Regions from separate parts of the Nonomuraea sp. NPDC000554 genome, predicted to be linked through region 1. Evidence: predicted binding sites of a transcription regulator. Region 1 holds the regulator's gene; the other holds the start of a gene.
The links. Region 1 encodes HspR, which represses chaperone genes until heat shock. Its sites were predicted from a motif close to ANTTGAGTCNNNNNGACTCAANT; they were not measured.
Positions count from the first base shown of each region.

Region 2: lon (endopeptidase La) is a predicted target of HspR. The motif match lies at 2,437-2,459, and genes of this name have one in related genera.

Region 1 is NZ_JBEPDC010000003.1:432,018-447,107, reverse strand. It holds gene ABT294_RS08625 (hypothetical protein) at 1-485, opposite strand, end outside; gene ABT294_RS08620 (hypothetical protein) at 487-702, opposite strand; gene ABT294_RS08615 (helix-turn-helix domain-containing protein) at 1,378-2,241, shown strand; gene ABT294_RS08610 (DUF397 domain-containing protein) at 2,299-2,523, shown strand; gene ABT294_RS08605 (MFS transporter) at 2,917-4,329, opposite strand; gene ABT294_RS08600 (helix-turn-helix transcriptional regulator) at 4,432-5,262, shown strand; gene ABT294_RS08595 (CapA family protein) at 5,362-6,408, shown strand; gene ABT294_RS08590 (SDR family oxidoreductase) at 6,450-8,171, shown strand; gene ABT294_RS08585 (TetR/AcrR family transcriptional regulator) at 8,193-8,879, shown strand; gene ABT294_RS08580 (hypothetical protein) at 8,896-9,267, opposite strand; gene ABT294_RS08575 (tetratricopeptide repeat protein) at 9,422-9,952, shown strand; gene ABT294_RS08570 (hypothetical protein) at 9,900-10,415, opposite strand; gene ABT294_RS08565 (hypothetical protein) at 10,552-10,752, shown strand; gene clpB (ATP-dependent chaperone ClpB) at 10,891-13,461, opposite strand; gene ABT294_RS08555 (heat shock protein transcriptional repressor HspR) at 13,466-13,816, opposite strand; gene dnaJ (molecular chaperone DnaJ) at 13,820-14,998, opposite strand; gene grpE (nucleotide exchange factor GrpE) at 15,018-15,090, opposite strand, start outside.
Region 2 is NZ_JBEPDC010000037.1:39,204-54,293, reverse strand. It holds gene lon (endopeptidase La) at 63-2,423, opposite strand; gene ABT294_RS44415 (sensor histidine kinase) at 2,599-3,864, shown strand; gene ABT294_RS44410 (response regulator) at 3,861-4,523, shown strand; gene ABT294_RS44405 (hypothetical protein) at 4,490-4,939, opposite strand; gene ABT294_RS44400 (hypothetical protein) at 4,950-5,090, opposite strand; gene ABT294_RS44395 (serine hydrolase domain-containing protein) at 6,034-7,128, shown strand; gene ABT294_RS44390 (MFS transporter) at 7,300-8,466, opposite strand; gene ABT294_RS44385 (RrF2 family transcriptional regulator) at 8,872-9,342, opposite strand; gene ABT294_RS44380 (PadR family transcriptional regulator) at 9,714-10,364, shown strand; gene ABT294_RS44375 (FAD-dependent oxidoreductase) at 10,395-11,768, shown strand; gene ABT294_RS44370 (biliverdin-producing heme oxygenase) at 11,917-12,558, shown strand; gene ABT294_RS44365 (TetR/AcrR family transcriptional regulator) at 12,723-13,319, shown strand; gene ABT294_RS44360 (MFS transporter) at 13,333-14,745, shown strand; gene ABT294_RS44355 (cytochrome P450) at 14,752-15,090, opposite strand, start outside.

The DNA of each region.
Region 1 (15,090 bases):
GCCCTGGCGCGGTGCCGGTAGACGTTGACGTTCCTGGCCCAGCAGGCCGCCGCGATCTCCTCCGCGTACGCCTCGAACTCCTCGGCGCAGATCCCGGCCCTGGTCAGGACCAGCGCCTTCTCTCCGGTGGTCGTGGGCGTGATCCAGAGCACCAGCGGGATGCGCCCCGCCCTGGTGTGCATGGTGGTCTCCAGGCAGACCCTCTGCAGCCGGTGCCTCGACACCACGCACCAGAAGTGAGCCACCGCCCAGTTGCGTCCGGCCCTGGTCGCGGCGGGCACCGAGATCGCGCTCGTCAGCGCGACGAACGGGACCCACCTGCCCTGCTGCGTGGCCCCCAGCAGGGTCAGCGTGACCAGGCCGGCGGCCAGGACCAGCAGCAGTTCGGTCCTGAGCCGCCAGAGCCTCGTCAGCACCCCCGAGCCGCCGGCGGCGGGAAGGTCCTCGTTGGCCGGGTAGATCTGGTTGCGCGGATTCCTCGGCATCTCAGGACACCTCCTCCTGCACGAGTGGTGCGATCCTGAGCTGGTCGAAGCGGTGGTCGCGGTAGCACCGGGAGCCGAAGCCCGTCCGGGTCACGGTCCAGCCTCGCCGGTAGGCGAACTCGTCCGGCTCCATGCAGATCTCGCGGTCGGCCAAGGCGACGAGTTCCCGGATCCGGGACTTGATTCGGCTGAGCCCCTTGGTACCTTGTGAGTACATAGAAGAGCCCCTTTCGCGGCATTCTCGAGGTGGCTTCTTTCGCCGGACCGAGAGCCGATGGCTCGCGTCGTCGCAGGGTGGCAGCCCATATGCGGTGACCGGGCAGTCGGCGCCGGTCCGGCTTTTACGTGCTCGAATGAGCGGCTGTTGTCGCGGCGTTCGATCAGGCGGCCGTGTGGTCCGTTCGGCAAGCGGCCTCCCTGGGGCGAAGTTTCGTTTCCGGGACGGCGACGCTGCCGAGGGGGCGGCCCGCCGGGCCGCTCGCGATCAGGTGTGGAAGACCCGGTGTGCACGGCCGTTTCGTCATCTCGGCCTCCTTCGGATCCCCCTTGGAACGATCGTCCCCCTGGGTGATGGAAGCTGCAATACTTTCAGCAAGAGAAGATTTCGGTTTCTTCGCATCTTGCCGAATAATTTGTGGTGCAAGTTGCACGAGAACTGTCAGCCGGGCCGCTGGGGGAGCAGTAGTTAGGGGACCCTTGCATTCCCTGCGTGAGCCGCTAGAAAAGAAAAAGCTGCGGTTGTTCCTACGGTGCGCTCGCCGAAGCCTTCTGGCAAGGTCGGGTGGCAGTGCCGATGCAAGTTGCAGTGTAAGATTGAGCGAACGGCCCAAGAAGCCGGGCTCCAAACGATCCTTTCCGGCTACGCCTTCATGCCCGACAAGGAGAGTGGACGGTGCCATCGCAGCAGGGCAGCCCTACTGTTCGCAGGCTCAGGCTGGGCCAGGAGCTGCGTCTGCTCCGCGAACGCAGGAAGCTGACAGGAGCCAGGGCGGCCGGGGAACTCGGCTGGTCGCCGAGCAAGGTCAGCCGCATCGAGTCCGCCAAGACCATGCCGAGCGCCGAGGACGTCCAGGCGATGGCCAAGCTCTACCGGATCGAGGGCGACAAGCTTGACGAACTCTTCGGCTTGTTGCGTGACGCGGATCAGCGCGGCTGGTGGGAAGATTACGAAGACTCTCTGCCTGAGGAGTACACAAGATTCCTCGGGTTGGAGGCGGAGGCCGTATTCCAGCGCAACTGGGAACCCCAGGCTGTGCCCGGCCTTCTTCAGACCGAGGATTACGCGCGGGAAGTCATTCTGGCCACCCGTGGCATCGCACGCATCACGCACAGCGGTGTCCGAAGCCGCGTCGAGGCCCGCCTCGACAGGCAGCGTCGTGTCTTGCGCAAGCCCGATCCGGCCCAGCTGAGCGTGGTGCTCGACGAGGCCGCGCTGACACGCCGTTTCGGCGAACCCTCGGTGATGCGCGAGCAGATGGAGCACCTTCTCGAGGTGTCCATGCTGCCGCACGTCAGCGTCCACGTGCTGACCCTGGATGCACTGCACCCGGTCAACACGGGCGCGTTCATCCACCTGAAGTTCGCGGCGTTCGACGACGTGGTGTATCTCGAGCAGCTCTACACCGCGCACTTCGTCGAGGACCTCGAACGGGTGGCTGGATATGAGACGGCGTTCGACCACATCAGGTCCGAATCGCTTGACGAGGACGAGTCACGCGTCCTCATCCAGCGCAAGGCCATGCAGTGGCGGCGCTGAGTGGAACGAAGATCTCAAAAAGGGGCAATGACGCCCCTTCGCCCATTTGGGGAGAAAATGTACATCAACACTCAGAGGGCAGCGTGGCAGAAGAGCAGCTTCTGCAACGGCGCGACCGCCTGCGTCGAGGTCGCCCCTTTGGCCGACGGCAACGTCGCCCTGCGCGACAGCAAGGTCCAGGACGGTCCCGTCCTGGTCTTCACCCCGTCGGAGTGGGCCGCTTTCACGGCCGGCGTCCGCGAAGGTGAGTTCGACCTGGCGGCGCTCGCGGCCGGCGCATAAAGAACGGCCCTGGCAGGTTGCTAGCAGCACAACAAGCAGGGCCGTTCCGGCAGAGGCACAGCACAAGCCTCCATTGCACTCCAAGCCCACCGTCCCGGCGAACCTGGAAGAACCCGTACATCATTTCACAGGAAACGTTCAGGTGATCAACTGACACGGCTTGCGCCGGTCCGGAGCCCCGAACCTCCCGCCCTGGTGGCCACCGCCGCAGCTCGAAGCGCGGCAGGACGCCCCGGCATCGGAACCCTGAACTCCCGGCAGAGCGGGCGAGGCGACCCACGAACCGGCCCGCGTCCGATGGGCGCGGGCCGGTTCGGTGTGAGGGCGTTCAAGCCCTGGGCGTGGTCCTTGTGGATGTCGTCCCAGGACGCTTCTTCATCTCCGCCGAGAGCTTCACGTCGTTGAGATCTTTCGCCGTCGCGCCAGGAACAGCGAGCACACGCCCGCCAGGACGGCCAGCACGGCCATCGCGATCGCGGTCCCCACGGAGGCCGAGCTGCCGGAGTGCGCCTGGCTCAGCGAGATGAACAGAGTCCCCACGGTCGACACCCCGATGACCTGGCCGAGCTGCATCACGGTGAGCAGCGCGCCGCTCGCGTCGGCGGCGTAGGCGTCGTCCACCTGCTCCGTCGCCAAGTTGGTCACCGCGATCTGCACGCCGAGCCCGGCGCCGATCAGCGCGCTCATCACCGCGTACAGCGCGCCGCCACCGGCCGCGAGCCCGAGCCCCACGTAGGCGGGCGCGGCGACCACGTACCCGAACGGCACGAGCGGGCGCTGCAGCCCGGCGGGCAGCCGCGGCCAGAGCAGCCCGACCGCCGCGAACGCCACGGCACAGGGAACCATCATCATCCCGGACGCGAACGGCGACAGGTGCAACTCGCCCTGCAGGTGCAGCGCGGACGTGAACAGGAACGCGCCCCAGGTCGCCGGGCCGAGCAGGAGCACGCCGAGCCCCGGCCGCATGCCGGGGGCGCGTAGCACGCGGGCGTCGACGAGCGGGCGTCCGCCGCGTCCGGTCACCCAGCGCTCCACCCGGACGAACACCCCGAACATCACCACGCTCAGTGCCATCGAGATCCAGCCCCACAGCGGCCAGTGCAGTTCCCTGCCGAGCATGAGCGGCACCACGAAGAGCAGCACGGCGGCCGACAGGGTCAGCAGGCCCCATGGGTCCAGTCCGCCGCGGCCGCCGCCCTGGTCGGCGGGGAGCGCGCGGACGCCCGCGACGAGCAGCAACGCCCCGATGGGCACCATCACCAGGAACACGATCCGCCAACCGGCGCCGAGCCCGAGCAGGATGCCGCCGAGCGCCTGCCCGACGACGATCCCGCCGCTCACGACCGCGGACCACAGGCCGAGCGCGCGGCCTCTGGCCGGGCCCTGGTAGTTGCGCTGGATCAGCGTCAGCACCTGCGGCATCATCATCGCGGCTCCGGCGCCCTGGGCCAAGCGGAACGCGATCAGCGCCCCGGTGGAGGGGGCGAGCCCGCTGCCGAGCGTGGTGAGGGTGAACAGTGCCAGGCCATAGAGGAAAGCCCGGCGGTAGCCGAACAGGTCGCCGACCCTGGCTCCCGTGATCAACAGGACGGCGTAGACAATGGTGTATCCGGCCACGATCATCTGCAGCCCGGCGCCGGACGAGTGCAGGTCCGCCTCGATGGTCGGAGTGGCCACGTTGACGATGTTGACGTTGAGGACGGCCAGGAACTGCCCGAGCAGGATGACGGCGAGGAGCAGCCCGCTGGCCTTGGCTCTTTCCGGCTGTGCGGCCAGAGGGGGAGAAAGGGCAGCAGATTGTGTCATACGAACAGAGTGACGCCTCGCTGGTACCAGTAACGAGAGCCTACTTATACTGGTACTAACGCCACCTGGATACCCCTCGCCCGGTCCGTCCATAGTGAAGAGGTGACCGTGACAGAAGCAAGGCGTGCCGACCTCGCGGCGTTCCTGCGCAGCCGACGAGAGCGCATCACGCCCGAGATGGTCGAGCTCGCGCCCGGCCCCCGGCGACGCACGCCCGGCCTGCGTCGCGAGGAGGTGGCCCAGCTGGCAGGGGTGGGCGTCACCTGGTACACGTGGCTGGAGCAGGGGCGTCCGATCAACGCCAGCAGCCAGGTGCTCGACGCGATCTCGCGCACGCTCCGGCTCGACATCGCCGAGCGCCAGCACCTCTACCGGCTGGCGGGCCAGCAGGAGGGCCCGCCAGCCGGCGACTCGGCTCGGGTGACCCCCGACATGAAGGAGATACTCCACCAGCTCGACCCGATGCCCGCGTGCCTGGCCAACAGCCGCTGCGACGCGCTGGCCTGGAACACCGGCTACGCGGCGCTCTTCCCCGAGATCGTCGAGGCACCCGAGAGCGAGCGCAACACGCTCTGGCAGACGTGCCTCACCTCCCAGTGGGCTGTGAGCCTGGTCAACCGCGACCTGGAGCTGGCGCGCGCCGTCGCGGTCTTCAGGGGCGCCTACAGCCGCCACAGCGACGACCCGTGCTGGCAGGACTTCGTGCGCAGGCTCAGCGCCGAGAGCGCCGAGTTCGCCAGGCTCTGGGCCAGGCAGGACGTCGCAGAACCCGGCCCCCGCGAGAAGATCTACAAGCACCGGGAGCTGGGGGAGATGCGCTTCGGCACCACCAGCTTCAACCTGTCGTCCGCGCCGGAAACCCGCCTGATCGTCTACCGGCCGGCTGACGACCGCAGCCGCGACGCGGTGGACTGGCTTATCGCTCACCACTAGAAACGCGCACATATCGGTCGTTCATGGCATGCTCGATGGCTGACTGTGAATATCGAGCGGAAGTGGCGACAAGTGAGACTCCCCCGTGCCCTCCTCGCGATGACCGCCGTCGTCGTCACCAGTTCCGCGTGTACGGCTGCCAACTCGGAGCCGCAGGCCGATAAGGCGGTGCAGCGGCCCGCCGCCACGACGCCCGCGCCGAAACGTCCCCAGCGCAAGCCGTTCACCATCGCCTTCGGCGGCGACGTGCACTTCGAGGGCGGCCTGCGCGGCCGGCTGGCCAACCCGCGCACCGCGCTCGGCCCGATCGCGAACGTGCTCGGCGACGCGGACCTGGCCATGGTCAACCTGGAGACCGCGATCACCGAGGGCGGCACGCCCGCGCCCGGCAAGCAGTTCACGTTCAGGGCGCCCGCCAGCGCGTTCAGCGCGCTCAAAGCCGCAGGTGTGGACGTCGCCTCGATGGCCAACAACCATGGCATGGACTACATGGAGAGCGGCCTCGCCGACACGCTCGCGGCGATCAAGCGGTCCAGGTTCCCGGTGGTGGGCATCGGGAGTAACTCCACGCAGGCCTACAAACCCTTCCGTAAGGTCGTCAACGGCAACCGGGTGGCCATCATCGGCGCGACCCAGGTGCTCGACCCCGAGTTCGTCACGTCCTGGACCGCGACCACCGACAAGGGCGGCCTCGCCTCGGCCAAGAACGAGGACCGGCTGCTGGCGGCGGTGCGGCAGGCCAGGCAGAACTCCGACACCGTGATCGTCCACCTGCACTGGGGCACCGAGATGCAGAAGTGCCCCAACCCGGCGCAGCTCTCGCTCGCCCCCAAGCTGGTCAAGGCGGGCGCCGACGTGGTGGTCGGCGGGCACGCGCACATCCTGCTCGGCGCCGGATACCTGGACAACTCCTACATCAGCTACGGCTTGGGCAACTTCGTCTTCTACAACTCCACTCCCGGCACGACCGGGCGGAGCGGTGTGCTGACCCTCACCATCAACGGCCGCAAGGTGCTCAGGGACCGCTGGACCCCGGCCACCATCCAGGGCGGCGTCCCGATCCCGATGACCGGCACGGCCAGGACGCAGGCGGTCGCCGATTGGAGGGCGCTGCGGTCCTGTACGGGTCTGTCCGCCCGTCCCTGACTCTGCCTATATTTGGACTAAACGTCCAATAGGAGGTCGCGATGCGCTGGGTCGAATCCGGTGACGTACGGCTGGCGGTCTTCGAGGAGGGTGACCCGGCCGACCCCACGATCCTGCTCGTCCACGGCTATCCCGACACGCACCGCGTCTGGGACGAGGTCGCGCGGCGGCTGAGCGACCGCTTCCACGTCGTCAGGTACGACGTGCGCGGCGCGGGCCGGTCCAGCGCCCCGCACGACCACGACGACTACGACTTCGACCATCTGGCGGCGGACCTCGCCGCCGTCCTCGACGCGATCGGCAAGCCGGCCGTGCACCTGGTCGGCCACGACTGGGGGTCGCTGCAGGGCTGGGACGCGGTCACCAGGCCGGGCATCCGCGACCGCGTCGCCTCCTTCACCAGCTTCGGCGGCCCCGGCCTCGCCCAGGCGGCCCAGTTCGCCCGGCACGGCAGGCGCCGCGACGTGGCCGGGCAACTCGCCAGGTCCTGGTACATCGGCGCGTTCCACGTCCCCGTCCTGCCCGAGCTGGCCTGGAGCACGTTCATGCCCGGGATGCTGAAGCGGACCATGCGGAACAGCGATGGCATTCGGCCGCGTCCCGGACACCCCGCCGACACGCTCGCCAAGGACGCGCGCAACGGGCTCTGGCTCTACCGGCGGAACATGGCCGGCCGCCTGCGCGGCGGGGGAGACCCCAACGTCGGCGTGCCCGTGCAGCTCATCGAGGCCGGTCGCGACCCGTATGTCTCGCCGGCGCTGCTGTCCTCGCTGCAGCAGTGGGCGCCGAGGTTCTGGCACCGCAGGATCGCGGCGGGCCACTGGGCGCAGCGCAGCCACCCCGACGCGGTCGCCAGGATGATCGCCGAGTTCGCCGACCACGTCGACGGCGGCGAGCCGTCCAGGACGCTGCGCAGGGCCAGGGTCGAGGAGGGGCGCCGGGCCTTCGCCGAGCGGCTGGTGGTGGTCACCGGCGCGGGCAGCGGCATCGGGCGCGCCACGGCGCGGGCCTTCGCGGCGCACGGCGCCGAGGTCGTCTGCGCCGACCTCGACCTCGACGCGGCCACCCGCGCCGCCGGTGGCATCGAGAAGGACCTCGGGGGGGCGGCGCACGCCGTCCAGGTCGATGTCGCCGACGCCGACCAAATGGAGGCTTTTGCACGAAATATCCGGACGAGTTATGGAGTGCCGGACATTGTGGTGAACAATGCCGGGATCGTGGTCGCCGGGCCCTTCCTCGACCACTCGCTCGACGACTGGCGCCGGACCCTCGACGTCAACCTCTGGGGCGTCATCCACGGCTGCCGCCTGTTCGCCGCCCAGATGGCCGAACGCGGCGAAGGCGGGCACATCGTCAACGTCGCCTCGCTGGCCGCCATCGCGCCGTCCAGGGTGCTGCCCGCGTACTCGACCTCCAAGGCGGCGGTGAAGATGCTCAGCGACTGCCTCCGCGCCGAACTGGCCGGCCAGGGCATCGGCGTCAGCGTGGTCTGCCCCGGCTTCGTCTCCACCCCCATCGCCCACCATGGCACCTACGTCGGCGCCGACCTGCGGGAATACGCCGAACGCGGGCTGGCGCGGCGCGGCTACCCGCCGGAACGGGTGGCCGCGCACATCCTCCGCGCCGTCCACCGCGACCAGGCCGTGGTGCCCGTCAACGCCGAAGCCAAGATCGGCTACCTGCTGTCGAGGATCTCGCCCGGCGCGATGCGGCGCCTGGCCCGCCTGACCGGAGCTCCGGGGAATCCGCACATTGGCAGGTAACGATCGCTTCTTGGGGGGAAGATGGAATCCGTGTCCTCCCCACTACCGGAAGACGACTGCGTGCGGCCCAAGCCGCTCCGCCGCCGGCCCACGCAGCGCCGCAGTGCCCGCAGGGTCGAGCGCATGCTCGACGCCTGCGCAGAGCTGCTCGACGAGAGCGGCTACGAGACGCTGTCGACCACCCGCATCGCCGAACGCGCGGACGTCGCGATCGGGTCGGTCTACCAGTTCTTCCCCGACAAGCGAGCCATCACCCAGGAGCTGACTCGGCGCAACGTCGAGCAGTTCGTCTCCAGGGTCGGCCGGAGATTCCTCGAAGAGGAGTACCCGGGCTGGTGGCAGGCGGTGGAGGCGATCATCGACGAGTACGTCGACATGCACCGCACCGTGCCGGGGTTCAAGAGCATCCACTTCGGCGACGTGGTCGACCTCAACCTGCTCGACTCCGACTCCGACAACAACACGGTCATCGCCGGACGGCTGCGCGGCCTGCTCCTCAACGAGTTCGGCCTGGCCGACAGCCGGGAGCTGGACGTCGCCATCCTGGTGGCGGTGGAGGCGGGCGACGCGGTGCTCAAGCTGGCCTTCCGCCACGACCCCGACGGCTCACCCGAGCTCATCGACGCGGCCAAGCAGCTGGTGTGCGGGTTCCTGTCCCGCCAGCTCAGCTCCTGGTCGCAGACGGCCCGCCCGACGAACGGCAGCTGACCCCGCCGACCGAGGGTCAGTTCGCTGTTTCCGGCTCGTCGAACGGTTCCGACAGCCAGGGGAACTGCTCGTCCGCGCGGTGGGCGCGCTTTCTGCGCGGGTGGCCGTCCGGCAGCGCCGCCGCCGTGGGCAGCCGCATCTGGGACTCCGCCGGCTCTGCGGGCTGAGGGGGTTGAGCGGGTTGCGGCAGGCAGGCCGTCGGGAACGACACCGGACGAGCCTCCCTGGCCTCCATCTCGTGCAGCCGGACCTCCAGCGAGCGCAGGCTGCGCTCAGCCGACTTGACGGCCTCCAGGCGTCCCGACAGATACCCCGCGATCCCCGGCCCGAGGGCCGCGAGCACGACGACACAGGCGAGCGTGGAGGTCATCTGCTTGGAAACGCCCATCACCGCTCCCTCCGCTCGTGGCAGAGGTATGCCCGATGGCCTGCATAGACACGCGGAATGTAGTCATACTTGAACAACGTGTTGCCGAATCCGCGCGGCATCGACGATGTGCATTGACCGGGCAAAGCGGCAGACGGCTCGGTAGTCTCGCGTTGTGGCGCATGTGACCCGTGAACACCTTGATCGTCTGCTCGAGCAGGCCCTGCTGGCCGATGACCATGGTTCGCTGGCCAGTCGGCTCTACGACGTCGCCCTCGGCTATTCGTCGGGCGACGTGTCCAGGGCGTCCATCCTGGTCCTGGCGGCCGAGGAGTGGCGGGCCGCCGGGCAGCCCGCGCGGGCGCTGGAGTGCTTCCAGCGCGCCGTGGAGGACGGCGGCGAGTCCGGTACCGACCCGCGAGCCGGGATCGCCGACACGCTCTTCGAGCTCGACCGGCCCGCCGAGGCGAGGGAGGTCATCGAAACGCTCCGCGCGGAAGGCGGGGTCACCACGGCGACCGCCCACATGATCGCCGAGACCCTGGTGGCGTACGGCGACCTCCAGGGCGGGCACGAGTGGGCGACCCAGGCCGTCCTCGCCTGCGACGAGGACGACCCCGAGCACCTGGCCCTCCTCCGCACCCGCTACCGCATCAGAGTCGACCTCGGGCTCCCCGAGGACGATCTGGACGCCCTGGTGTCCTGACCGGCCCACCGGTGTCCTGGAGCCTGCGGGCGCTCAGGTAGGTCAGGCCGACGGCGTCCCGGAGGGCGGCCACCCTGCCCGCGAACGTCCTGAGCGGCAGGTTGGGGGCCTGGGCGACCGTCTCGACGCATCGGAGGCCCGCCGGGCCGGGCACGCCCTCCGGCATCCTGGGCAGGCCGGACGTGGCGGCCATGCCCGCCGCGTCGGCGACGCTCATCGTCGCGGGCACCGTGGTCAGGCCCGCGAGCCCGGCCCTTCGGGCCATCCGGTCCACGGCGGCGGACAGCTCGCCGCCCACCGGCGAGTCCAGGACGTCCTGCGCGCCCTGGGGGACCGGGACGGCCAGAGGGTCCGTGGGCGTGCCGTCCAGCCCCTCGCACAGGGCCGTCGTGGGCGCGGGCCAGTGACCGTCCGCAGGACGACCACCACAGCCGTCAGGCGCCGAGGGCCCACCGGACCCCACCGCCCCCGCACCACCGGGCCCGCGCGTCTCCGCACCACCGGGCCCGCCTGGCCCGCGCATCCTCGGGCCCCCGGGTCTTCCCGGCCCGCGCGCCTCTATCGCATCGGGTTCTGCTGACCGGCTGACCGTGGGCGTAGTGGGGCTCGCTGACCGGCTCACCGCCGTGACAGTGGGCGCGGGCAGCCGGGTGGCGGCTGCGGGACCGCGTGATGGCTGGTTCGCCATCGCGGTCGCCGGGGCCGTTGCCGACCAGCTTGCGGTCAGGGCGGCCACCGCGAGGATGCTCCGGAAGTTCCGCGAAACCACGTCCCGTCCCCCTGATCGTTTCTGGTGGTGACGGACGCTGAAGCTAGCCACGCCCGCGACCCGCAGGCGGCGGCTTGCCGGAACGGTGGGACATTCCTTACCTCGACGGGAGACCAGACACGCGAGAGCCCGGAGGCCGGTGGGGCCTCCGGGCTTCCGTCGCGGGATGCTAGGCGCGCTCGATGACGAGCTCGTCGTCGCCCAGTTCCACTCGCACCTTGTCGCCGTCGACGACCTCCCCCGCCAGCACGGACCTGGCGAGCTTGTCGCCGATCGCCGACTGGACCAGCCTGCGCAGGGGGCGCGCCCCGTACAGCGGGTCGTAGCCGGTGAGCGCCAGCCACTCGCGGGCGGCCGGGGTGACCTCCAGCGTCAGCCTGCGGTCGGACAGCCGCGCGGCGAGCCGCTCGACCTGCAGGTCCACGATCCGCGCGAGCTCCTCGGAGCCGAGCGCGTCGAAGAGGATCACGTCGTCGAGCCGGTTGAGGAACTCCGGCTTGAACGCGTTGCTGACCGCCGCCATCACGGCGGCGCGCTTGGCGCCGTTCTCCAGCTTCGGGTCCACCAGGTACTGGGACCCGAGGTTGGAGGTGAGGATCAGGATGGTGTTGCGGAAGTCGACGGTGCGGCCCTGCCCGTCGGTCAGGCGCCCGTCGTCGAGCACCTGGAGCAGGATGTCGAAGACCTCGGGGTGGGCCTTCTCGACCTCGTCGAGCAGCACCACCGTGTACGGCCGCCGCCTGACGGCCTCGGTGAGCTGCCCGCCCTCCTCGTAGCCGACGTAGCCGGGAGGCGCGCCGACCAGCCTGGCGACGCTGTGCTTCTCGGAGTACTCGCTCATGTCGATGCGGGTCATCGCCCGCTCGTCGTCGAACAGGAACTCTGCCAGCGCCTTGGCCAGCTCGGTCTTGCCGACGCCTGTCGGGCCGAGGAACAGGAACGAGCCCGTGGGCCTGTCGGGGTCGGCGATGCCCGCGCGGCTGCGCCGTACGGCGTCGGACACGGCCCGCACGGCCGGCTTCTGCCCGATGAGGCGCCTGCCCAGCTCCTCCTCCATGCGCAGCAGCTTGGTGGTCTCGGCCTCGAGCAGCCGCCCGGACGGGATGCCCGTCCAGGACGAGATGACCTCGGCGATGTCGTCGGGCCCGACCTCCTCCTTGACCATGGCGTTGTCGGGCGGCGCGGCCTCGGAGGCGGCGCGCAGCTCCTGCTCCAGGCGCGGCACCTCGGCGTACATGAGCCGGGACGCGGCCTCGAAGTCGCCGTCGCGCTGCGCCCGCTCGGCGGCGCCGCGCGCCTCGTCGAGCTGCTTCTTCAGCTCGCCGACCTTGTTCAGCCCGGCCTTCTCGTGCTCCCAGCGGCCGACGAGCGCGTTGAGCTCCTCCTGGCGGTCGGCCAGCTCGGCGCGCAGCCGCTCCAGGCGCTGGATGGAGGCCTCGTCGGTCTCCTTCGACAGCGCCAGCTCCTCCATCTTCATCCGGTCCACGTTCCGCTGGAGCTGGTCGATCTCGACGGGACGCGAGTCGATCTCCATGCGCAGTCTGGACGCGGCCTCGTCCACCAGGTCGATGGCCTTGTCGGGGAGGAAGCGGCTGGTGATGTAGCGGTCGGACAGCGCCGCGGCGGCCACCAGCGCGCTGTCGGCGATCTGCACCTGGTGGTGGGCCTCGTAGCGGCCCTTCAGCCCGCGCAGGATCGCGACGGTGTCGGCGACCGTGGGCTCGCCCACGTACACCTGCTGGAAGCGCCGCTCCAGGGCGGGGTCCTTCTCGATGCGCTCGCGGTACTCGTCGAGGGTGGTGGCGCCGATCATGCGCAGCTCGCCGCGGGCCAGCATCGGCTTGAGCATGTTGCCGGCGTCCATGGCGCCCTCGGCGGCGCCCGCGCCGACGACGGTGTGCAGCTCGTCGATGAAGGTGACGATCTGCCCGTCGCTCTCCTTGATCTCGGAGAGGACGGCCTTGAGCCGCTCCTCGAACTCGCCGCGGTACTTGGCGCCCGCGACCATCGCGCCGAGGTCGAGCGAGATCAGCCGCTTGTTGCGCAGCGACTCGGGCACGTCGCCGGCCACGATGCGCTGCGCGAGGCCCTCGACGACGGCGGTCTTGCCGACGCCGGGCTCGCCGATCAGCACCGGGTTGTTCTTGGTCCGCCTCGACAGGACCTGCACGACCCGGCGGATCTCGGAGTCGCGGCCGATGACCGGGTCGAGCTTGCCGCTGCGGGCCCGCTCGGTCAGGTCGACGCCGTACTTCTCCAGCGCCTGGTAGGTGTCTTCGGGGGTCTCGCTGGTGACGCGGGCGTGTCCGCGCACCTTCTCGAACGCGTCGAGCAGCGCCTGCGGGGTCGCGCCCTGCGCCTTGAGCAGGTCGGCGGCCTGCCCGCCGTCGGCGGCGAGGCCGACGAGCAGGTGCTCGGTGGAGACGTACAGGTCCTCAAGCCGCTTGGCGTGCTGCGCCGCGGTGTTCATGACGGTCAGCAGATGCCGAGAGCTGGACGGCGCGCTCACGGTCGAGCCCTGCGCCTTCGGCAGCGACGCGAGCAGCTCCTCCGCCCTGGCCCGCAGGGTCCGCCAGTCGGCCCCGACGACGTCCAGCAGCGGGATGGCGGTGCCGCCCGTCTGGGAGAGCAGCGTGGTCAGCAGGTGCACCGGAGAGATCTCCGGGTTCCCCTCTGCGGCGGCACGCCTCATGGCCCCAGCAAGGGCCTCCTGACTCTTCTGGGTGAGCTTGTAGTCCATCTGTCTAGGCCCCCGGTGGCAACTCGTAGCGGATCAGCGCCCGGACCATCTGCATCTCGGCGCGGAGGCGGTGAACCTCCTCGCGCAGCCGCAGCGCCTCGTTCTCCAGTTCGAGGATCCGCTTGATGCCGGCGAGGTTGATGCCCTCTTCCTGGGAGAGCCGCTGCACCTCGCGCAGCTGGATGATGTCACGGGTCGAGTAGAGGCGGCCGCGCCCCGCTGTACGGCCGGGGCAGACGAGCCCGAGCCGGTCGTACTGCCGCAGCGTCTGCGGGTGGAGACCTGACAGCTGCGCGGCCACCGAGATCACGTAGACGGGAGTGTCATCTGACAGGTCGAAATAGTTGGCGTCCATCGGCTACTCGCTTCTGGCTCGCTGAATGAGATCGGCTCGCGGGTCGTCGCCCGCGGTCGCGGTGTTGAACTCCGTGAGGAGCTCGCGTGACTTGTCGTCGAGCGACTTCGGCACGACCACCTCGACGCTGGCCAGCAGGTCGCCCTTGGTGCCGTCCTTGCGGGCGGTGCCCCTGCCGCGGACCCGGAACGTGCGCCCGTTGGGCGTGCCCGGGGGGATGCGCAGGGTGACCGGCAGCCCCTTGAGGATCGGCACCTTGATCTCCGCGCCGAGCGCGGCCTCGGAGAACGTCACCGGAACGGTGATCGTCAGGTTGTCGCCGCTCCTGCCGAACACGGCGTGCGGCTTGACGTGTGTCTGGATGTAGAGGTCGCCCGCCGGGCCGCCGTTCTCGCCGGGCGCGCCCTTGCCCTTGAGCTTGACGCGCTGCCCGTCGGCCACCCCGGCCGGGATGCGGGCCTGGATGGTGCGGGTGCTCTTGGCCCGGCCGCTGCCCTCGCACACGGGGCAGGGGTCGTCGACGAGGAGCCCGCGGCCCTTGCAGTCGCGGCAGGGCTCGGAGAAGGCGAAGTTGCCCAGGTTGCGGCTGGCCGCGCCGGTGCCCTCGCAGGTCGGGCAGACCCGCGGGGTGGTGCCGGCCTTGGCGCCCGTGCCGCTGCACGCCGTGCAGGCGGCCGAGCTGGTCAGCCTGAGCGACACCGTGGTGCCCTCGACGGCCTCGGTGAACGAGAGAGTGACCTCGGACTCGACGTCCTGGCCGCGGCGGGGCCTCGTGGTGGTGGTCCGTGTGGTGCCACCACCCCGGTTGAACAGCCCGCCGAACAGGTCGCCGAGCCGCTCACCCGCCCCGTGGCCATGCTGCCCCTGCCCCGCGGTGCCGCCGAACAGGTCGCCGAAGTCGAACGGGAAACCGCCACCGCCCGGGCGCTGACCGCCCACCCCGGACCCGAACAGCGTGCGAGCCTCGTCGTACTCCTTGCGGCTCTTGCTGTCGGACAGGACGTCGTACGCCTCGGAGACCTCCTTGAACTTGGTCTCCTTGGCAGAGTCGCCCTGGTTGGTGTCGGGGTGGTACTGCCTGGCCAGCTTCCGGTACGCCTTTTTGATCTCTTCGGGGGTGGCGGTCTTGGGCACACCAAGGACGGCGTAGTAGTCCTTCTCCAGGTAGTCCTTGGTGCTCATTTATCGCCCTTCGTCCTGGTCAGTTCTCAACGTTGTCGTCGGAGGCCGGGGGGACGTCCTCCGGTTCTGCCACGGCCACCCGCGCCGGGCGA
Region 2 (15,090 bases), on a different contig from region 1:
CCGCAGGGCCGGCATGCCGCCGCCCGCCGCCCTCTCCTGGAGGACGGCGGGCGGCGGGTGGGTCAGGCCGCGACCGAGGAGGCGACCTGGGCCGGGGTCAGGGCGATGTCGAGGACCTCGCGCACGTCGCTGACCGCGTGGATGGTCAGCTCGTTGCGGACCTCCTCGGGGACGTCGTCCAGGTCGGGCTCGTTGCGCGCCGGGATGAGCACCGTGCTGATGCCCGCCCGGTGGGCCGCCAGCAGCTTCTGCTTGACGCCGCCGATCGGCAGGACCCGCCCGGTGAGCGAGATCTCGCCGGTCATCGCCACGTCGCCGCGGACCTGGCGTCCCGACAGGAGCGAGGCCAGCGCGGTGGTCAGCGTCACGCCCGCCGAGGGACCGTCCTTGGGCACGGCGCCCGCCGGGAAGTGGACGTGCACCGAGCGGTCCTTCAGCGCGGTGACCGGCAGCTCCAGCTCCGCGCCGTGCGAGCGCAGGTAGGACAGCGCGATCCGGGCCGACTCCTTCATCACGTCGCCGAGCTGGCCGGTCAGGGTCAGGCCCGTCTCGCCGGTCTCGGGGTCGGCCAGCGACGCCTCCACGTAGAGGACGTCGCCCCCGGCTCCGGTGACCGCCAGGCCGGTGGCCACGCCCGGCACCGAGGTGCGCTGGGTGGACTCGGGCAGCGACGACTCCGGCACGAACCTGGGACGTCCGATGTAGCCGACCAGGTCGTCCTCGCCGACCGTGACGGGCAGTTCGTCCTTGGCCGCCACCTTGCGCAGGATCCGTCCGACCGAGCGCTCCAGCGACCGGACTCCCGCCTCACGGGTGTACTCGGCGGCCAGCTTGCGCAGGGCCGCGTCCGCGACGGTCACCTCGTCGGCGGTCAGGCCGGCGAGTTCGAGCTGGCGCGGCAGCAGGTGGTCGCGGGCGATCGAGACCTTCTCGTCCTCGGTGTAGCCGTCGAGCGTGACGACCTCCATCCGGTCGAGCAGCGGCCCGGGGATGGCTTCGAGCACGTTGGCCGTGGCCAGGAAGAGCACGTCGCTCAGGTCCAGTTCGACCTCGAGGTAGTGGTCGCGGAACGTGTGGTTCTGCGCCGGGTCGAGCACTTCGAGCAGGGCCGCGGTGGGGTCGCCGCGGTAGTCGGAGCCGACCTTGTCGATCTCGTCCAGCAGGACGACGGGGTTCATCGAGCCCGCCTCGCGGATGGCGCGGACGACGCGGCCGGGCAGCGCGCCGACGTAGGTGCGCCGGTGGCCGCGGATCTCCGCCTCGTCGCGGACGCCGCCGAGGGCGACGCGGACGAACTTGCGTCCCATCGCACGCGCCACGGACTCGCCGAGCGACGTCTTGCCGACTCCGGGAGGGCCGGCGAGGGCGAGCACGGCGCCGCTGCGGCGCCCGCCGACGACTCCGAGGCCCTTGTCCTGGCGGCGCTTGCGCACGGCCAGATGCTCGATGATGCGGTCCTTGACGTCGTCGAGCCCCGTGTGGTCGGCGTCGAGGACGGCCCGCGCGCCGGTGATGTCGTAGTTGTCCTCGGTCCGCTCGTTCCATGGGACGTCGAGGACGGTGTCGAGCCAGGTGCGGATCCAGCCGGTCTCGGGAGACTGGTCGGACGTCCGCTCCAGCTTGTCGACCTCCTTGAGCGCGGCCTCGCGCACCTTCTCGGGCAGGTCGGCGGCCTCCACGCGGGCCCGATAGTCCTCTTCCTCGGTCTCGGCCGAGTCGCCGTTGAGCTCCTTGAGCTCCTTGCGGACCGCGGCGAGCTGCTGGCGCAGCAGGAACTCGCGCTGCTGCTTCTCCATGCCCTCCTGGACGTCCTTGCGGATCGTCTCGGCCACGTCCAGTTCGGCGAGGTGCTCGCGGGACCACTCGACCAGCTTGGCCAGCCGCTCGGCCGGGTCGGCGGCCTCCAGCAGCTCGACCTTCTGGGCGGTGGTCAGCCACGGGGTGTAGCCGGAGCTGTCGGCCAGCACGGACGGGTCGTCGATCTGGTTGACCTGGTCGACCACCTGCCAGGCGCCGCGCTTCTGCAGGATGGTGGTGGCCAGGGACTTGTACTCCTTGGCCAGCTCGTGGGCGCGCTCGCCCGCCGCGACGGTGTCGACCGTGATGGCCTCCACCCAGAGGGCGGCGCCGGGGCCGGTCGTGCCGGTGCCCACGCGCACCCGGTCGACGCCCCGCACGACCGCCGCGGGCTCGCCGCCGGGGAGCCTCCCGACCTGCTCGACCACGGCCTGTACGCCGACGGCGCCGTAACGGCCGTCGATGCGGGGAACGAGGAGGACCCGCGGCTTGTTGCCACCAGATGCCTGGGCCGCGTCTATGGCCGCCCGCACCTCGGAGTCGGACAGGTTCAGCGGGACCACCATGCCCGGCAGGACGACCTCGTCGTCCAGCGGCAGGACCGGGAGGATCAGGCTCTCACTCATGCGAACTCCAAAGGGTTGAGTTATACCGACTCAATTCATTGGAGCCCTGGATTGTTCCCTTCGTTGCCGATGTTCGCTCACGGCGATCGTAAGCATGTAATCGATACTTGGGAGTGACCTGAGGATCAGACCTGGGGGTGACGCCTGCCGCCGTCGCCGTTCGTAAGCTGGGCGCGTGTTCTCAGCAGCGGCAGCCGTGCGGCCCTTCGCGCTCGCGCTCTTCCGGGGCGCGGCCGAGCCGCCGCCCGGGTCGCGGCGCCTGACGCTCGGCCTGCCGCGCCGACTGGCCGCGCTGCTGCCGGTCCGCCGCATCGTCCTCGTGCAGGCCGCCGATGTCATGACGGCCTGGGTCCTGTTGGGCACCACCTTCAGCCAGATGGCCGACCTGAACAACGGCGCCCTCCCGCGCGTCTGGGATGGGTGGATCTTGCTGAGCGCGGTCGCGGTCTCGGCGCCGATGGCGCTGCGCGACCGCTGGCCACTGGCCGCCTGGCGGGTCGCCCTGGTGCTGCTCCCCGTCCCGGTCTACGTGACCGCCGCGTTAGCCGGTTCCGACGCGCCGTACACGCCGGGCATGGTCGTGACGTACCTGCTCGTGATCTACTCGGTCGCCGTCCGCTGCGACCGGCGGATCGCGCTGGCGGTGTGGCTCATCACGGTCCTGGGTCTGTGGATCGCCGACCGCGGCTCCGCGCCCCTCGGTGCGGTCATCACCGGCGTCGCGGTGCTGTTCGGCTACAACGTGCGGGTGCGGCGCAACGCCACGGCCAGGCTCCTGCTGGAGGAGCGCCGATCCCGGCAGGCGGAGAGCGCGCAGGCCGTGCTGGAGGAGCGGGCCCGCATCGCGCGCGAGCTGCACGACGTGGTCGCCCACCACATGTCGGTGATCGCGATCCAGGCGGAGGCGGTGCCGCTCAAGGCGGCGGGCGATCCGGCGCAGCTGGAGGCGGGGCTGACCGAGATCCGGAGCCTGTCGCTGGAGGCGATCGCCGAGCTGCGCCAGGTGCTGGGCGTGCTGCGCGACCAGGACGGCCGCACCGACACCGCGCCGCAACCCGGCCTCGACCGGGTCGGCGAGCTGGTCGCCAACGCGCGGGCCGCCGGGCTGTCCGTGCTGGTCGAGCAGCCGGAGCCGGTCGCCGGGGTGCCCCCCGCGGTGAGCCTGTCGGCCTACCGGATCGTGCAGGAGTCGCTGAGCAACGCGATGCGCCACGCGCCCGGCGCCACGGTCTCGGTCGGCATCTCCCGCGAGTCCGGCGCGGTGCGGCTCCGGGTGGTGAACGGCCCCGGGTCGTCGCCCGGCGGGCCCCCGGGAGCCGGCCAGGGGCTGGTGGGCATGCGGGAGCGGGCGGCGCTGCTGGGCGGCGAGCTGGAGGCGGCCGGAGTCGAAGGGGGAGGTTTCCAGGTGACGGCGAGGCTGCCGGTCGAGGAGACGGCGTGATCCGGGTCCTGATCGCCGACGACCAGGGGATGGTGCGCACCGGGTTCACCGTGTTCCTGAGCGCCCAGCCCGACATCGAGGTGGTCGGCGAGGCGGCCGACGGGCTGGAGGCGGTCCAGCGGGCCGCGGCGCTGAAGCCCGACGTGGTGCTGATGGACGTCCGGATGCCGGTCATGAACGGGCTGGAGGCGACCAGGCGGCTGCTGTCGTCCGACGCGGCCTCGGCACCGAAGGTGCTCATCCTCACCACCTTCGACCTCGACGACTACGTCTACGAGGCGCTGCGGGCGGGGGCCAGCGGGTTCCTGCTGAAGGACGCCTCCGCCGCGCAGCTCGCAGACGCCGTGCGGGTGGTGGCCGCCGGCGAGGCGCTGATCGCTCCGGCGATCACCAAACGGCTGATCCACGAGTTCGCCCGGCTGGGCGGCCCCCGTGGCCCCGCGCCCAAACGTCCGGCGGAGCTGACCGAGCGTGAGGCCGAGGTGCTCACGCTGGTCGCCCAGGCCCTGTCGAACCAGGAGATCGCCCAGAAGCTGGTGGTGGCCGAGCAGACGGTCAAGACGCATGTGGGGCGCGTCCTGATGAAGCTCGGCCTGCGCGACAGGGCCCAGGCGATCGTGTTCGCCTACGAGACCGGCTTGGTGCGGCCGGGCGACTGAGCGCGTCTCCCCTTCGCCGCGCGCACCCTGACCTGGCCGGTGGCGATGCGCACGATGTCGGGGCTGTTGATGGCGCCCAGCTCGATGGCGTGGCTGCCGAGCCTGGCCCGCAGCAGCCGGTCATAGGCCTCGGCGACGGCCTTCGGGTCGTCGTGCAGGTCCTTGCAGAGCTGCTGGGCCTGCTTGGCCTCCGACCACGCCGTCACCACCTTGGGCAGGTAGATCCAGCCCGCGACGAGGGCGGCGAACACGTACCCGCCGACGGTGACCCAGGCGGCGTAGTGCACCGCCGCCTCCGACGGCGCGCCCAGCCAGACCCTGGCGAGCACTCCCGAACCGGTGCCCAGCGCGGGCGAGATCAGGAGCCCCGGGATCCAGGGTGAGCGGGCGGCGCTCCTGACCCGCGGAAAGGCCATCTCCGGCGGCCTACTCGGCCGGATCGTCGCCGTCAGTGACCTCGTCACCCTCAGGAGGGGGCGTTCTGACCACGCTCGGGTGACCGAGCAGATACTCTGGGTAGCCGGTGACGATTGCCGAATCAGGTAGCTCATTCGGGGTGACGAACATGGGCCAATGGTGTTGAGTCATGTCGAAGCCTCGTTTGCTTGCGTGATGGGGCGTCGACGGGGCGAGGGGGAGACTCCTGCTGCAACAGGATGTCGCCAACCCCCTCGCCCCACCAACGAGCGAGTTTTCCTGTAATGCACAACGGGCCTCTCGATTCCCGTTTCAGGAACGCGAGAGACCCATGAAAACCGGATCATAGGTCGGTTTTCCCCGGATGGCGCCGAACGTGAAAACGAATCAGATTCGCGTTCACGCTGAAGGCCAGGTGAGGCCGCCGGCGCTTGGTCGAAGCGTACATAACATCAAGCCCCGGCACCTCACGTACTCGTGAATCAAGGCCAGATCAATTCGGCCACAGCGGCCCCACCCGTCCCACCGGATGCGCTACCCGAGGCCGCGCACGGCTGGCCGGCCGGCCTCACGCACGGCTCTTCCGCAGGTGGCGGGCGTGGAGATCCAACGGGGAGCGGCTCCGGCCTGGAGACGCGGCCAGACTCCCGCAAGTCGCGATTTTTGGGGCCTTCACGGGATAAATGCAATTGACAAGGGACGCGGCCGCGCGCCGTTGTCGTTCATCCGAACTGTGCCATGGCGGCGAGATCGATGGCACCCTTTCGGGATTGTCCGGTTCGGCCGATATTTCAGATATCTGACCATATTCGGCAGCGGGGCGGCTCGGCACGCGCCCCGAATTCCACCTCGCGACGGCAGGGATCGCACCGAGTCATCCTCCGGTACTACCGCCACATTCAAACCCTGCGCTGACGCGGACCACGAGGTCGTGTCCGTACGGTCGTGGCCATGTTCAGACGTCTCGGCGGACAGGCTCGCACCCCCGCACAGGCCCCTGATTCAGCTCAGGGGCCTGTCCCCCATCTGGATGAGCCGATCTTCATCCGTGCGGACGGTGCCGCCTCGCGACCCGGCTGGGAGTGTGTTGACCATGTACAAGCGAGCGATGTGCGCGGGACTGGCCGGTATGTTAGCGATCTCACTACTGTCGAGCCCGGCGGCGGCGACCGGTGCCCACTCAGGGTTACGGCAAGCCCTCCAGCGCCTGACCGAAGACAACGACGTACCAGGAGCGTTGGCGCGGATTCACGACGCACACGGCGACACCGTGATCACCAGCGGCGTCGCCGACGTGGAGACCAAGCGTCCCGTGCAGACAAACAGCAGGTTCAGAATCGGCAGCAAGACCAAGACGTTCGTCGCCACGGTCGCACTCCAGCTCGTCGGTGAGGGCAGGATCGAGCTGGACGCGCCCGTAGAACGCTACCTGCCCGGGCTGGTGGGGCCGGACATCACTGTGCGCCATCTCCTCCAGCACACCAGCGGCCTGCCCGACTACCTGCCCCTGCTCGATCCCGCCGACATCCTGGCCCACCGCTACGATCACTGGAACGCGGCAGACCTGGTCGAACTGGCCCTGCAACGGCTGGCGGAGTTCCCGCCCGGCACGGACTGGAGCTACTCCAACACCAACTACCTGATCGTCGGAATGATCATCGAGAAGACGACCGGCAACACCTTCGGTACGGAGATCCGAAGGCGCATCCTGCCCCCCCTGCGACTGAACGCCACCTCCGTCCCCGACGACGCGCTCGACATCCCCGGCCCGCACCCGAGCGGCTACCTCAAGACCGGCGACGGCCTGCTCGACATCACCCGTCACAACCCCTCGGTGGCCGGCGCGTCAGGCGGGATGATCTCCAGCGCGTCGGACCTGAACCGCTTCTACGATGCTCTCCTGCACGGCCGCCTGCTCCGTCCGGCCGAGCTGAAAGAGATGATGACCACCCGTCCACTGGACGGCCCCGGCGGCGCGGCGTACGGCCTGGGGCTGATGAGCACGCCGCTGCCCTGCGGCGGCCTGCTGTGGGGCCACGCGGGTGACACGCTCGGCTTCAGAACCAGCGGCGGGGCCACCCTCGACGGCAGGCAGGTCACCGTCATGACGAACCTGTACCGCATCGACGGCGTCCGCAACGCGGACCTCGATGCGGTGGTCACCACCGCACTGTGCGAGAACCGCTGAAGACCGGGTGCGGTGGATGTGGATTGTCACGATCACGGAGATCGGCCGGTGGCGTGGGCACTCGCTGCCATGCCTGTCCTGCGCGGAGTGATCGAACCGGCGCGCCGTGGACGGTCCGCCTTTCCGAGCGCCAGCTCCAGCAGCGTCCGTCGTCGGGGGCCGCGCGGCGCGTCACCGGTACCGGCGGGTGATCGCGAGGTAGGCGAGGCAGAGCACGGCCAGCCCCGCGCAGGCCGCCAGCGCCACCGGGACGCCGACAGGCAACAGGACGCCACCGAGAGCAGTGCCCAGGGCGATGCCGAGGTAGAGCGCCGAGGCGTTGAGGCCGACGACCACGGCCGTCTCCCGCGGGGCCGCGGAGATCAGCCGCAGCTGCTGGGCCGGGGTCTGGAACCAGGTGCCGGCGCCCCAGGCCGCCATCAGCAGCCCGGCCAGCGGCAGCCAGCGGACGTTCGCACCTGCCGTCCAGGCGAACGCGGTCAGGGTCACGGCGAGCGCCGCGTACCCGACCGCAAGGACGCGGATGGGCCCGCGCCGGTCAGCCGCCGCGCCCGCCACCAGGTTGCCGGCCACCGCGCCCACGCCATACAGGAACAACAGCCACATCTCCGCCGCCGGTCCGGCACCGAGCGCGTGCACGATGGGGACGGCGTAGGCGTACAGCCCGTAGCTGGCGGCCAGGCCGAGGACGGTCAGCGGCAGCACCGCCACCACTCCCGGTCGACGCAGCGCGGCGAGACGATCACGCAGGGGGACGCGGGGATTGCCGGGCAGCACGGGCATGACGCCGCGCACGGCAGCCGCGCAGACCGCGCACAGCGCCGCAACCAGCCCGAGCGCGGCACGCCAGTCCAGGACCTTGTCGGCGAGGTTGCCCAGCGGCACCCCCAGCGCGGTCGCGACGGTCAGTCCGCCGACGACCACGGCCAGCGCGCGAGCCCGCTGCGCGGGTGCGACCAGAGAGGCGGCGACGGCGCCCGCGTTGGGAGTGAAGGCGGCGGCGCCGAACGCGGCCAGAACACGGGTGACCATCAACAGCGGATAGCTGGGAGCCAGCGCCGAGCCGAGGTTGGCCAGCGCGAGCACCACCAGCGCGCACACCAGCAGGGCGCGGCGCGGGACCCTGGCGGCGAGGGTGGCCAGGACGGGAGAGAGCACGGCGTAGGTGATGGCGAAGACGGCCGCGGACTGCCCGGCCGCGCCCTCGGACACGTCCAGGGAGCGGGCCATGTCCGGCAGGAACCCGGCCACCACGTACGCGTCGGTGCCGACGGCGAAGGTGCCGAGCGCCAGGACCAACGTCGCACCGAGCCCGCGCGGAGCGGGGGGCGCTGGCACGGCTGTTCTTCGTTCAATCGGGATATTCGCCATCCCGGTTCCTTTCGTAGTCGCTGCTGGGCGCCCGGATTCGGCGGCTCTCGGCGGCACCGGCTCGGGGCGTGTGCGCAGGCGGTGTGGCCCTCTACACGCGCGTCGTGTGCGGGCCGGCCGCCCGTACGAACGTCGTTCCGCACGGTTGGTTCGGGACCTGCCGCCCGTATGGACGTCGTTCCACGCGGGCGGGCGTTTCGGAGTGAGCCGCTCGTTCGAGCGCGGTTCCGCGTGGGTGGTGCGGGGTGAGCCTCGTAGGAACGCATCCCGCGTGGGCAGTTCCGGGTGAGAGGCCCGTACGAACGTGGTTCCGGGCGGGGCTGTCGAGGTGAGCAGGCTCTACGAACGTCGCTCCGTGCGGGTGGTTCGGGGTCAGCCGCCCATGCGGGCGTAGTTTCGGCGGGTGCGCTCGGCCCCCGCTGGGGCGTGAGCCATCAGGTCGGCTATGGTCTGGGCGGCCAGTTCGCGCCGCCAGGCCAGCTCGGCACGGCGCATCGCGGCGGCGATTCCGCAGGGGCGGCCGAACTCTCCTTCGGCGCCTACCGCCCCCGCGCCGCGCTGCCGGATCTCGGCGCAGCGGAACGCTTCGTCGGCCCCTTCCAGGGCGACGACGACGTCCATCAGGGTGATCCGCTCCGGCGGCCGCGCCAGAGCGAAGCCGCCACGGACACCTGGTGTCGAGGTCAGGATCCCGGCCTTGGCGAGCGCCTGTAGGCGCTTCTTCAGGTACTCCTGCGGCAGGTCGAACCAGGCGGCGAGTTTGCGAATCGACACCGGCCCCTCGTCCGTGAGCCAGGCGAGCGTCACGCAGCAGTGCAGACCCCACTCGACTCCCTCACCCATATTCACAACCGGGATACTACATATCCCTTTTAGGCAGGGCAATCCGGCAGGTACCCCCGCGCGAGGGCCGACGGTCCGCGCCCATCTCCCCGGAGCACGGCGAGAACGTCCACCTTTCAGCGCGATCACCGTGGGCGTGGAGGCCGGACCGGCCAAGATCTCCGCCGGTGCCCGGCAACCGCTGCGACCGGGGCCGCCGCGGCCGGAGGGCTCGGCCCGGGGGCTCGGCCCGGGGGCTCGGCCGCGGGCGCGGTCGGGGGGCGCTACGGTCGGCCGCCGCAGTTGGAGCCCGCCGTGGTCAAGTGACGCGGCCGAGGGACGCAGTCGAAAGGGTGTGCAATAGTCGCCAGGAGACTAGTAGCATGGCAACTATGAGTCGACCTTCAACGTTGGCACTGGCTGTGCTGTCCATGCTCGGAGAGGCCGAGCTGAAAGGGCAGGCGGCCATGCACCCGTACAAGATGCAGCAGCTCATCAAGGAGCGCGGCAAGGACGAAGTGGTCAACGTCGGGCAGCGCGCGAGCCTCTACCGCACCATCGACCGGCTCCACAAGGCCGGGCTGGTCAGGGTGCTGGAGAGCGAACGCCAAGACAACCGTCCCGAACGGACCTTGTTCGCGCTCACCGACGAAGGCCGCCGGACCTGGCGGACATGGATGCTCGACGCGCTGTCCACGCCGACCCGCCACTATCCGGAGTTCCCGGCCGCGATCGCGTTCATCCCGCTGCTCGAGCCCGCGGAGGTGCTCGAACAGCTGGAGAAGCGACGGGTGAAGCTCGTCAGCGAGCTCGAACGCGTCGAGACGGTCCTCGCCGAGTCGGCGCAGTGGGCGCGCCTGTTCACCCTCGAGATGGAGTACCTGCGGGCGACCACCGCCGCGGAGCTGGGGTGGGTCGAGTCACTCGTCGGCGACCTCCGGGCCGGAAGCGTCACGTGGAGCGCCGAGTGGCTGGCCGCGATGGCATCCCAGCAGCCACCCGGAGGAGCCGACGAGGAACACGGCCAGGACGCCGCGCACTAGCGAATGCCGAAATAGACCGAAAGGGCCAGCATGCCTACCTCCCCCTTCCACGTGCTCATCATCGGCGCCGGAACCGGCGGCCTGTGCCTGGCGCAGGGCCTCAAGCGGGCCGGTGTCAGCGTCGCGGTGTACGAACGCGACCGCACCTGGCGCGACGGCCTGCAGGGCTACCGGGTCGGCATCGACGCGGACGGCAAGCGCGCCCTCAAGGCGAACCTGTCGCCGGAGCTCTACGAGACCTTCGTCGCGACGTGCGCGCAGCGGCCCCGCTACGGCAACCAGATGACCAAGGACAAGAAGGTCCTCTTCTCCGCCGGGCCCGAGCTGCTCAGCGAGGAGGACCGGCCGTCCGAGGACGAGCTGGACGAGTCGGTCAGCCGGATGACCCTGCGCCAGGTGCTGCTGACCGGCGTCGAGGACGTCGTCACCTTCGACAAGACGTTCTCCCACTACGAGCAGCACGCCGACGGCACGGTGACCGCGTACTTCGCCGATGGCACGTCCGCCACCGGGGACCTGCTGATCGGCGCCGACGGCGCGAACTCCAGGGTGCGCGGGCAGTACCTGCCGCACGCCAGGCTCGTCGACACCGGGCTCGTCGGCATCACCGGCAAGACGCCGCTGACCGACGAGACCCGCGGGCTGCTGCCGCAGCGCATGATCGAAGGCGTCAGCATGGTGCACGGCGACAAGGGCTCCATGTGCATCTTCCACGTGATGCAGTTCAAGTGGGACACCAGGGGTGAGCTCAAGGACGGCATCGGCGGCACGGACGCCGACGCCATCCGCAACTGGCCGGGCCTGCTGTACGACAACAGCCGCGACTACATCATGTGGGGTTTCGCCGCCGCCGACACCTGGCTGCCGGAGTCGGTGCTCCGGATGCGCGGCCAGGAGGTCCAGCAGGTGGTGCTCGACCTGACCCGGAACTGGCATCCGGACCTGCGCAGGATCTTCGCGCTGGGCGATCCGTCCAGCAGCTTCCCGCTGGCGATCCGGACGTCCGAGCCGATCGACCCGTGGCCGACGACGAACGTCAGCCTCATCGGCGACGCCATCCACACGATGACCCCTGGCCGGGGCGTCGGCGCCAACACCGCGTTGCGTGACGCGCGGCTGCTGACCCGCCTGCTCGTCCAGGCGGCCAGGGGCGAGGCACCGCTGCTCGACGCGGTGCACCGGTATGAGACCACGATGACCGGATACGCCTGGGACGCGGTCATCAAGTCACGCGCGCAGATGGACGGGCACTCGATCATGCACAAGGGCGGCCTGGGCGGTTCGCTGGCCCGCGCCGGCATGCGGACCGCGATGCGCGTCATGGACCACCTGCCGCCGGTGAAGCGCAGGATCGCCGCCGCGGAGTCGAGCTTCCGGGGCGCGGGACGCGACGAGGAGGGCTGAACCTCCGGCAGCGGACCCATCAGGGGCGAGTGTGCGCAGGTCGAGCCGGGGGAAGGTTTAATGACATGGTGTCGCCATCAGCTTGACGCAGGAGCCCAAGGTTTGTGACACTGTGTCATGAAACAGCCTGCGTACGTTGGGAAGTACCGTGACGTCGTTCTCTGACACCTTGAAGTCCGCCACCTGGAGCGACCATCAGTCGGCGGAGGATGAGAGCTACCTCAAGGAGCTGATGGGCGGGCGGTTGACCGAGCTGGAGTACGGCGAGATGGTCGCCCAGCACTATTTCGCCTACGTCGCCCTCGACAGGGCCGCCAGGGCTCTGGAGAGCCATCCGGTCGCCGGGCGGTTCGTGTTTCCCGAACTCTACCGCGAGGACGCGCTCGAACGGGACCTGCGGACGATCTTCGGTGCGGGGTGGCGGGAGCGGATCGGGCCGTCCAAGGCCACGCGGACGCTGGTCGCGCGGATCGAGCAGGTGGCCGACTGGCCTGGCGGGTACATCGCGCACCACTACACCCGGTACATGGGCGACCTGTCGGGCGGCCAGTTCATCCGGATGGAGCTGCAGAAGATCTACGGCTACGCCAAGGGCGGCGGCGTCGACTTCTACGTGTTCGACCAGGTCGGCAGCCTGCCGAGGTTCAAGAACGAGTACCGCGCCCGGCTCGACGCGCTGAACCTGGATGACAGGGAACGGCAGCGGATCATCCGCGAGGTCAGGCTCGCCTACCAGCTCAACACCGAGGTGCTCGCCGAACTCCTGCACGTCGTCAAAGCCGCCGCCTGACACCCGGCCGGCGCCCTCGGCACTCCATGTGGAGCCGTGGTCGGCGTACACCGGCTGGGCCGCCGACGCGGCAAAGGGCGCGCCCTCAGCACGTACGGCGGGCGTCCAAGGCATTGTGTCGCCGGCTTCACCGACGAGCATGGCTTTCGCCCTACCATGGGCATATGCCCCGGATCTCCGCCGCCACCATCGGTGAGCACCGTGCACAGACGCGCGAGCGTATCCTCCAGGCGGTCTCCCGCCTGTCGAGGGTGCAGGGCATCGACGGGATCTCCATGACGGACGTGGCCAACGAGGCGGGCATCACCCGGACCGTCCTGTACAACTACTACCCGGACAAGGCGGCCCTCCTGCTCGCCTTCACCGAGCAGGTCACCCACTACTTCATCGAGAGCTACGAGCGGGAGCTGCCCGCCGGCGCCTCCCCCGCCGACCGCCTGCGCGCGTTCGTCCGGCTGCAGTTGAGCGGCCTGCTGGCGCACCCGCACCCGGGCGCGGCCGACCTGAGCGCCGCGCTGGGCCCCGACGCCTACCAGCAGCTGGCCGAGCACGTGGCGCCGATGCAGCGGATCCTGGTGGACATCCTCGACAGCGGCAGCGAGGCGGGCGACTTCCAGGTTCCCGACGTCGCCTCCACGGCACGGATGATCCTCGCGGTCATCGGCGCCGAGCGGGTCCCGCTGATCAGCGGCGCCGTGTCGGTGGAGGACGCGGGCGAGCTGGTCTCGGGGTTCGTGCTCAGAGCACTGGGTTCCGGCTGAGACCATGAGCCGTATGGACAACGGCCACATCGCGCTCAAATCCCCTCAGGGGCGGTGGATCCTGGCGGCGACCGTGCTCGGCTCGGGTCTGGCCATGCTCGACAGCACGGTAGTCAACGTCGCTCTCCCCTTTCTCGGCAGGGAGCTCAAGGCCGACATGGCCGGGCTCCAGTGGACGATCAACGCGTACACGCTCACGCTGGCCGGGCTGATCCTGCTGGGCGGCTCCCTCGGCGACCGCTACAGCCGCCGCAAGGTCTTCCTCATCGGGACGATCTGGTTCGCGCTCGCGTCCGCGCTGTGCGGCCTTGCGCCGAACATCGAGTTCCTCATCGCCGCCCGCGCGCTGCAGGGCGTCGGCGGCGCACTGCTCACGCCCGGCTCGCTGGCGATCATCCAGGCGTCGTTCGTCAGGGACGACCGGCCGCGCGCGGTGGGCGCCTGGTCGGGGCTGGGCGGTGTGGCGAGCGCGCTCGGCCCGCTGCTCGGCGGCTGGCTGGTGGAGACGGCGGGCTGGCGGTGGGCGTTCCTGCTCAACCTGCCGTTCGCCGCGATGGTCGTGCTCGTCACGATCAAGCACGTCCCGGAGAGCAGGGACGAGCAGGCGGTGGGCCGCTTCGACGTCCTCGGCTCGGTGCTGGCCGCGCTCGCGCTGGCCGGGATCACCTACGGCCTCATCGAGAAGGGCGTGGGCGTGCCGCTGATCGCCGGCGTGGTGCTGGCGGTGGCGTTCGTCTGGGTCGAGAGGCACCGCTCGCCGGACGCCCTCGTGCCGCTCGGCCTCTTCCGCGACCGGGTGTTCACGGCCGTGAACGTGGTCACGCTGATCATGTACGCGGCGATGGGCGTGGTGTTCTTCCTGCTGGTCGTGCAGCTCCAGGTGGTGTCGGGGTTCGGGCCCATCGCCGCCGGCCTGGCGCTGCTGCCGACGACGATCCTGATGCTGCTGCTGTCGGCGCGAGCGGGCGAGGTCTCCAAGCGGATCGGCCCGCGCTGGCCGATGACGATCGGCATCCTCGTGGCCGGGCTCGGCTTCCTGTTGATGAGCACGATCGGGCCGGGCGCGTCCTACGTGCTCCAGGTCCTCCCGGCGGTCACGGTGTTCGGGCTCGGCCTGTCGGCGGCGGTCGCGCCGCTGACGGCGACCGTGCTGGCCACCGCGGACGAGCGTTACGCCGGTACGGCGAGCGGTGTCAACAACGCGGTGGCCCGCACGGGCAGCCTGCTGGCGGTGGCCGCGGTGCCGCCGCTGGTCGGGCTGGTCGGCGACGCGTTCGAGAAGCCGCAGGTGTTCGACGCGGGCTTCACGCGCGCGATGCTGATCAGCGCGGTCATGATGGGCGTCTCGGCGCTGATCACCTTCTTCACGATCCGGACGAACGTCCTGGATCCGCAGCTCACGAAGGCCGGAACCAGCGAGACCTGACAGCCCTCAGAACGTGAACTGCTGACTGCGGACGCTGTTGTCGAAGTTCGACAGCAGCAGTTCGGGCTCCCCGAGCGAGCGGATGCCCGGCAGGCGGGTCAGCAGTTCGCGGAACATCGTCCGCATCTCCTGCCTGGCCAGGTTGGCGCCGAGGCAGAAGTGCGGGCCGGGGCCGCCGAAGCCGACGTGCGGCTTGGTGTCGCGGGTGATGTCGAAGCTGTCGGGGTCGGGGAAGACCGACTCGTCGCGGTTGGCCGAGCCGTAGAACAGGACGACCTTGTCGCCCTTCTTCAGGTCGAGGCCGCGCAGCGAGTAGTCGGCGGTGACGGTGCGGCGGAACTGCAT